DNA from 2 places in the Streptococcus sp. 27098_8_82 genome. Region 1 is predicted to be linked to the other one. Evidence: predicted binding sites of a transcription regulator. Region 1 holds the regulator's gene; the other holds the start of a gene.
The links. Region 1 encodes HrcA, which represses chaperone genes, less so after heat shock. Its sites were predicted from a motif close to TTAGCACTCNNNNNNNNNGAGTGCTAA; they were not measured.

Region 1 (3,419 bases):
TCCTTCAAGAACTGCAACTGCTGAGTTTGTTGTACCTAAGTCAATACCGATAATTTTAGACATATGTTTTTCTCCTTAAATTTTATATTCTATTTTCTTTTTGGTACTCTTCTTAGGTGGCGGCGCCGTCAGAGCTTGACTTTATCAATCTCTTTGACTAAACTTTGAGCCTAAGGTCTCAAAGTTTGCGCGAATAGCGCCACGGCGAAGAGTATCGTCTTTGGTTCGCTTCGCTCACTATTGCAAAGCTGAACAATTTTTTATCTTTCTTCATAGTTTATTGTCGTTTCGGACAAGATTTTTCAAGTTTTCTAGCCTAGTTATAGACCACTACCATTGCTGGGCGCAGGATACGGTCATGAAGTTTGTAGCCTTTTTGGAAGACCTGCGCTATAGTGTCAGCTGGGTGCTCATCATCAGCTGGAACTGTTTGAATGGCCATATGATAGTTATGGTCAAAAGCTCCGTCAGCTGGAATTTCTTCGATGCCCTCTTCTTTGAGAGCATGAATCAAGCTTTCCTGCACCATTTCCAGCCCCTTTTTGACATCATCTGTCAGACCTTCAACGGCAAGCGCGCGCTCCAGATTATCTATCGAAGGCAAAATAGCTTTTGCCAAATCCTGGCTGCGGTATCTTTGCAGCTGCTGGCGTTCTTCATTTGCTCGGCGCTGGATGTTCTGCATTTCTGCATGAGCGCGGAGATATTTGTTTTCAAAATCTTCTGCCCGCTCATTAGCTAGTTCTAACTCTGATTTTTCAGGGCTTACTGATTCAGCTTGCTCAGCTGTTTCTACAGCTTCCTCTTTTACTTCCACATCTTCTGGATGTTCTTCTTGTTTATGTTTTGCCACAAGGCACCTCCTTTTTAGGAATATTTATACTATATTTAGTGGACTTCGTAGTGATTACTGCTAAGGTAACGATAGAAGTCGGTTAGTTTCATAGTCAGCACGCGGTTGACGACATTCATCTGACTGACCAGTCGTTGGTAGTCAAGATTGACCGGACCGACAACTGCCAGCACTCCAAAGCCTCGATAAGGAATCAGGAATTTGCTGGAAATCAGTGTCAAATCAGCCAAACAGCTTTCTCTACTGTCTGCCACGCGCACGCTTTGCATCTGATCTTCAGCCAAACTATCGCGAATTTCAAATGCTACTTTCTGCGGGTCATCAAAAAACTGATAGGCCGTCAGGTCTGAGAATTCCAAGAGCTGAACCTTGCCAGACAGAATCACATTTTCCTTGAAAATATCACCAAAGATATGCTCAAAAAGCTGGATGACATTGTCCGTCGTAGTGAAATAGCGCTGGATAATCTGCGGAATTTCCGTCCGAATCTTGTAATGGATGTCCAGCACTGTCTGTCCCAAGAACCGCTCCCTTACTAGGCCTTTAAGCCTATCCAGGTCTTCTTTTAAGAAGTTGCGCGGAATCATAAACTGACTAGTGATGGTATTGGACTCATCCAAGGTGAAGACCGCCAGAGCCGTGTGCTGACTGAGCACAACGATGTCAAAAGCTGTCAAACGCTGCCGACTGGGTTCTACATCCAGTGCAACAACCGTGCATCCACTGAGCTTGGTTAAAAGGTCCGCTGCCTGTTGAAGAATGTCCTCCAAGTTGAAAAACTCATGGTCAAAGGCTTTGATAACCTCATAAAGTTCATTCTCAGCGAGACGATCAAAGGACAGAGAATGCTTGACAAAGTACTGAAAACCAGCCACGCTAGGCTTACGGCCGCTGGACGTATGCGCCTTTTCCAGAAGCCCCTGCTTTTCCAAAGCTGCCATATCGTTTCGGATGGTGGCACTACTGGAATTGATAGAATCCTGCAGGGCTTTGGAGCCGACCGGCTCGTGAGTCTTGGTAAAGATATCAATAATCAAATTCAAAATCTCATTTTGACGCTCCGTGACCACGGCATCACCTCCAATAAAGATTCTGCTGTCAATTAGCACTCAGCCACCTCGAGTGCTAACTCATGATTCTATTATACACTCTTCTACTCCAAAGTCAAGACAAAAACTCAAAAAATTAGCACTCTTTTTACAAGAGTGCTAAAAATCGGTCTAGCGACCTAGATTAGTCGTCCAAGATTTGCAAACGGCGCATCAAATAGAAAGAAATTCCTGAAAAAAGAAGCAGCCAAACTACAAGAGCCAAGAATTCTCCGCTCCATAAATGGAAATGAGACCAATCTTTCATATAACTAGTAAAGAGGCCCATAAAGCTATAACGCAGCACCTTAAATAAATCCTCGCTCATATTTGAAAACATAGGAATAAATGCCGCCAAGAGCATGGCTGGAACACTAAGAGATTGTGCCATGACCTGATTTTTACAAAACAGACCAACCATTAAAAAGAAGAAAATTAAGACCAGCATGGTCAATAAGAGAACCAAACTATAGCTGAACAGATGATTAGAAAGCTTGGCTCCCACCAAAAGTGGGGTAATAACGATATAAAAAATCCCAATAATCGCAGGCCAGATTAAAGCAGAGAGAATGTATTGACCCGCTGTCACACCAGCCAAGCGCAAACTTTGCAAATTACGTTTTTCCCTTTCCTCAGCTAAGATTATAATAATGGGTGTTCCAACAGACATGGCTAGAGAGAAAGGCAGAGAGATCGTAAGCAACATAATAGCTAGTTTATCCACTCCAATTTCCTTACCTGCTCCATTCAGAGAAAAAATAAATTTATAGAGAAAAATGAGGAAAATCGGCATAAAAACCTGCAATAGAATACTTTTATTAGCTAGTGTCACTTGACCTCTCAGCCAAATCATACCTTTGAATTTATTAGACATTTAAGGTACCTCCTGTCAACGTGATAAAAACATCTTCCAAAGTTGGTTCGCAGGAATGAATACTGATAACGTTGGACAAATCCAAACCACCTTGCAGTTCATCAAAGGTAACTGTCTTCGTCGTCAAATCTTCATATTCTAAACGAACCTTCTTATCTGTATTATACTTTTGGATTATCTCATGCGGACTGCCCACTTCGACTAATTTTCCTTTACTTAGCAAGGCCAAGCGATCACACAAGAGGGTAGCTTCTTGCATATCATGAGTCGTCAAAAAAATAGTTGTCCCCTGAGCTTTTAGTTCCAGCAGCAATTCGTGAATGGTGCGAGAGGTTGACGGATCTAAACCACTGGTTGGCTCATCCAAGAAGAGCAGTTTAGGTCGATTAATCAAGGCTCGGACCAGCAACATGCGCTGCTTCATACCCGTAGATAGTTTTTCAGCCACCTTGTTGCGACTATCATAAAGCCCCACTTTTCGGAGAAGTTCATCGACTTCTGTCATCTTAACACCAAAGAGCATAGCATAGGCTTTGAGATTTTTATAAAGTGACATCTTTTCATAAAAACCGCTGCCATCGCTGACAATCCCAATCTGCTCCAG
Region 2 (3,419 bases), on a different contig from region 1:
CCGCTGCACGGGTTGCGTTAAGGGCATCTTCGATGCGGAGTTTCATTTCTTTAAGTTCTGTTTCGGTTGCAGCTCCAACCTTAATCACAGCTACGCCACCAGACAATTTAGCTAGGCGCTCTTGCAGTTTTTCACGGTCAAACTCAGAAGTGCTACTTTCAATCTGTGACTTAATGACTGCCACACGGTTAGCAATGGCTTCAGGATTACCAGAACCTTCTACAATCACAGTGCTGTCTTTATCAACAGTGACTTTAGAAGCTTGTCCAAGCGCTTCAATCGTAGCGTCTTTGAGCTCTAAACCAAGATCATCTGTAATCACTGTACCGCCCGTCAAGATAGCGATGTCTTCCAACATAGCCTTACGACGATCACCAAAGCCAGGTGCCTTGACAGCTACGACATTAAAGGTTCCTCGAATCTTGTTAAGAACAAGTGTTGGCAGAGCTTCACCGTCCACATCATCCGCCACAATCAAAAGCGGACGGTTAGTTTTCAAGATATTTTCCAATAATGGCAGAATCTCTTGAATATTAGAAATTTTCTTGTCAGTAATCAAGATGTAAGGATTGTCCAGTTCGGCTACCATTTTTTCATTGTCGGTTACCATGTACTGAGACAAGTAGCCGCGGTCAAACTGCATTCCCTCAACTACATCCAGCTCAGTTTCCATCCCTTTGGACTCTTCGATAGTAATAACGCCGTCATTTCCAACTTTTTCCATAGCTTCAGAGATGTACTCGCCGACTTTCTCGCTGCGAGAAGAAACGGCAGCAACCTGAGCAATAGCTTCCTTGTTGGAAACTGGTACTGAGTTAGATTTCAGGGCTTCAACAGCTGTTGCAACGGCTGCTTCAATTCCACGGCGGATACCGATTGGATTAGCACCAGCTGTAACATTCTTAATTCCCTCGCGAACGATGGCCTGTGTTAAAACAGTTGCTGTTGTTGTTCCGTCACCAGCAATATCATTGGTTTTTGAAGCAACTTCTGACACTAGCTTAGCGCCCATATTTTCAAAATGGTCTTCCAGTTCGATTTCCTTGGCAATGGTTACACCGTCATTGGTGATAAGGGGTGAGCCAAAGGATTTTTCCAAAACGACATTGCGGCCTTTAGGACCCAAAGTCACCTTGACAGTATTTGCTAAGATGTCAACTCCACGAACCATACTGCTTCTTGCATCTGCTGAAAATTTAATATCTTTTGCCATTTTATTATTCCTCTCTTCTAATCTTACTCGACAACTGCTAGAATATTGGCTTCACTGACTAAGAGATAAGTTTCATCTCCGTCCTTGACTTCCACGCCTGCGTGATTTTCTACGAGAACCTTGTCCCCTTCCTTGACACTCAGGGCTACCAGCTCACCGTTCAAAGTACGAATACCTTGACCGACTGCTACAACTTCAGCTGTCTTAGTCGCTGCTTGGCCGTTGCCCGCAATGACAAATCCGCCAACTTTCTGCTCTTTTTCTTCTACTTTCAAGACCACACGGTCTCCTAATGGTTTTAACATAGTTTTCCTCCAAAGATTGAATTTTTAGCACTCTAAACTATCGAGTGCTAATCTATAGTTATTATTTTATCACTTGGTCAGAAATAGTCAAGAAAAAAACCGGCTAGATGAAAGAAAAATTTTATTTTTTCTTAACTTGGCCCTAAACTCAAAAAAACAAGTCCGAGCTAAAATCCTCTCAGACTTGTCTTTAGGGGGAATGTCTATCTTGCAAGTTTTAGTTTTGCTTCAAAATCATCAATCACTTTTTGCAGATTTAGGCGTCCTCTATAGATACCATAGCCAAACAAAAGCATGGCTAAGATTCCTAGTAGAGCTAGGACGATTCCTGCAATCAGTGCTAGGAGATTGGTCTCATGAAAGAGATAAATCAGAACAAGACCGATGCTGGCAATGGCAAAGAAGAGACTGAACCAGCGTCCTAGATTTTCAATCATATGCTTCTGGTAGTGAATTTCTGTTTCATAGCCTTGAATCAATTCTTGTTCTGTCATGATCTTCTCCGTTCTTTCTTTTACTCTGCTCAAACAAATTTGTATTAGACTAGCTGCAAATCGGACTTACTGCCAGCCTAAAATTGAGCGAGAATTAGTATTTAAGTTGAGGGTCAAAGATGCCAAGCGCTACACCAATCAAAGCAATGACAACCAAGAGGAGCATAACAAGGTTTGGTGATACCTTTTTCTTAGCCATCAGCCACCAGCAAAGAGTGATAAAGCCAGCTGTTAAGAGCCCTGGATAAACACCGTCAATCTTTTCTTGCAGCTTCAGGAAGGCTTCGCCATCAGCATTTTTCAGCTCTAATGAAGTCGTTACAGAGACCCAAGTTGCAGCAACTGCCCCGATAACCATACCACCAATGACACTGATTGCCTTACGAAGCGCCTGTCCTTTAGGTCCTACAAGGAACTCTACCGCCTTGTCCCCTAATTCATAGCCTTTGAAGTAGGCAAAGCGCATACCGCCATAGATGAGAACATTCCAGACAAGGATGTAGAAGAGAGCGCCGATAGGATTTCCACCTTTAGAGAGGCCAAGGGCAATCCCCAGCAGAACTGGAATCAAAGTTCCAACCACCAAAGAATCACCGATACCCGCGATAGGTCCCATGAGACCGGCACGCATACCATTGATAGTTTCGCCGTCAACAGCGTCACCATTGGCACGCGCTTCTTCCAAACCAGCTGTAATCCCCACTACCAAAGCCCCGAGCTGAGGTTCTGTATTGAAGAAAGCTGTATAGGTCTGCATAGCTTCTTTCTGCTCTGCTTTGTCTTTGTAGAGTTCTTCCACGATTGGCAGCATAGAGGTCAAGTAGCCGAAAGTCTGCATGTGCTCTTGAGAGAAGCAAGTCAAATGACCATAGTACCAATGGTGGAATGATTTCGCTAAAGTCTTTTTAGTTATTTTCTTTCTTTCAGCCATCTTAGATATCCTCCTCATCGTCATCAAAGTCAGTTCCACCAGCCGGCGCGGTTACTCGAGCTGATTTGATTACTTCCAATTCATAGTAAATTACTGCAAAAATCAATGAAACAACTGCACTGGCAACCAAATTAAGACCAAGTGATTTAGCCAAGGTGAAGCCCACAAAGAATGGGATAAAGTCAGTAGCCTTGGTAACGATTTGTTTCAAAAGAATGGCAATACCGACACATGGGAGAAGAGCTCCGACTGTAAAGAGGGATTTCATGATGAAGCCATCCATTGGCAGGTGAGTCTTCATCAGTTCAACCATATTCGGACCAAACTTCGTGATGATCATGGTTGGGAGGAAAGAGAAGACAAAGTGGGAAATCCAAGGATAGACCCAGTCAACAGCGTAAAGCTTTTTGAATTCGCCTTTTTCAACAGCTTTCCAGCCAATGTGCTGCCAAAGCAAGTTTGTAGTGGCTGTTCCA

Region 2: groES (co-chaperone GroES) is a predicted target of HrcA. The motif match lies at 1,543-1,569, and genes of this name have one in related genera.

What each region holds. Positions count from the first base shown of each region.
Region 1 is NZ_JAPVYB010000003.1:260,036-263,454, reverse strand. It holds gene dnaK (molecular chaperone DnaK) at 1-63, opposite strand, end outside; gene grpE (nucleotide exchange factor GrpE) at 317-853, opposite strand; gene hrcA (heat-inducible transcriptional repressor HrcA) at 889-1,923, opposite strand; gene O3627_RS07455 (ABC transporter permease) at 2,087-2,815, opposite strand; gene O3627_RS07450 (ABC transporter ATP-binding protein) at 2,808-3,419, opposite strand, start outside.
Region 2 is NZ_JAPVYB010000010.1:60,028-63,446, reverse strand. It holds gene groL (chaperonin GroEL) at 1-1,213, opposite strand, end outside; gene groES (co-chaperone GroES) at 1,237-1,518, opposite strand; gene O3627_RS11170 (hypothetical protein) at 1,722-2,012, opposite strand; gene O3627_RS11165 (PTS system mannose/fructose/sorbose family transporter subunit IID) at 2,107-2,961, opposite strand; gene O3627_RS11160 (PTS mannose/fructose/sorbose/N-acetylgalactosamine transporter subunit IIC) at 2,945-3,419, opposite strand, start outside.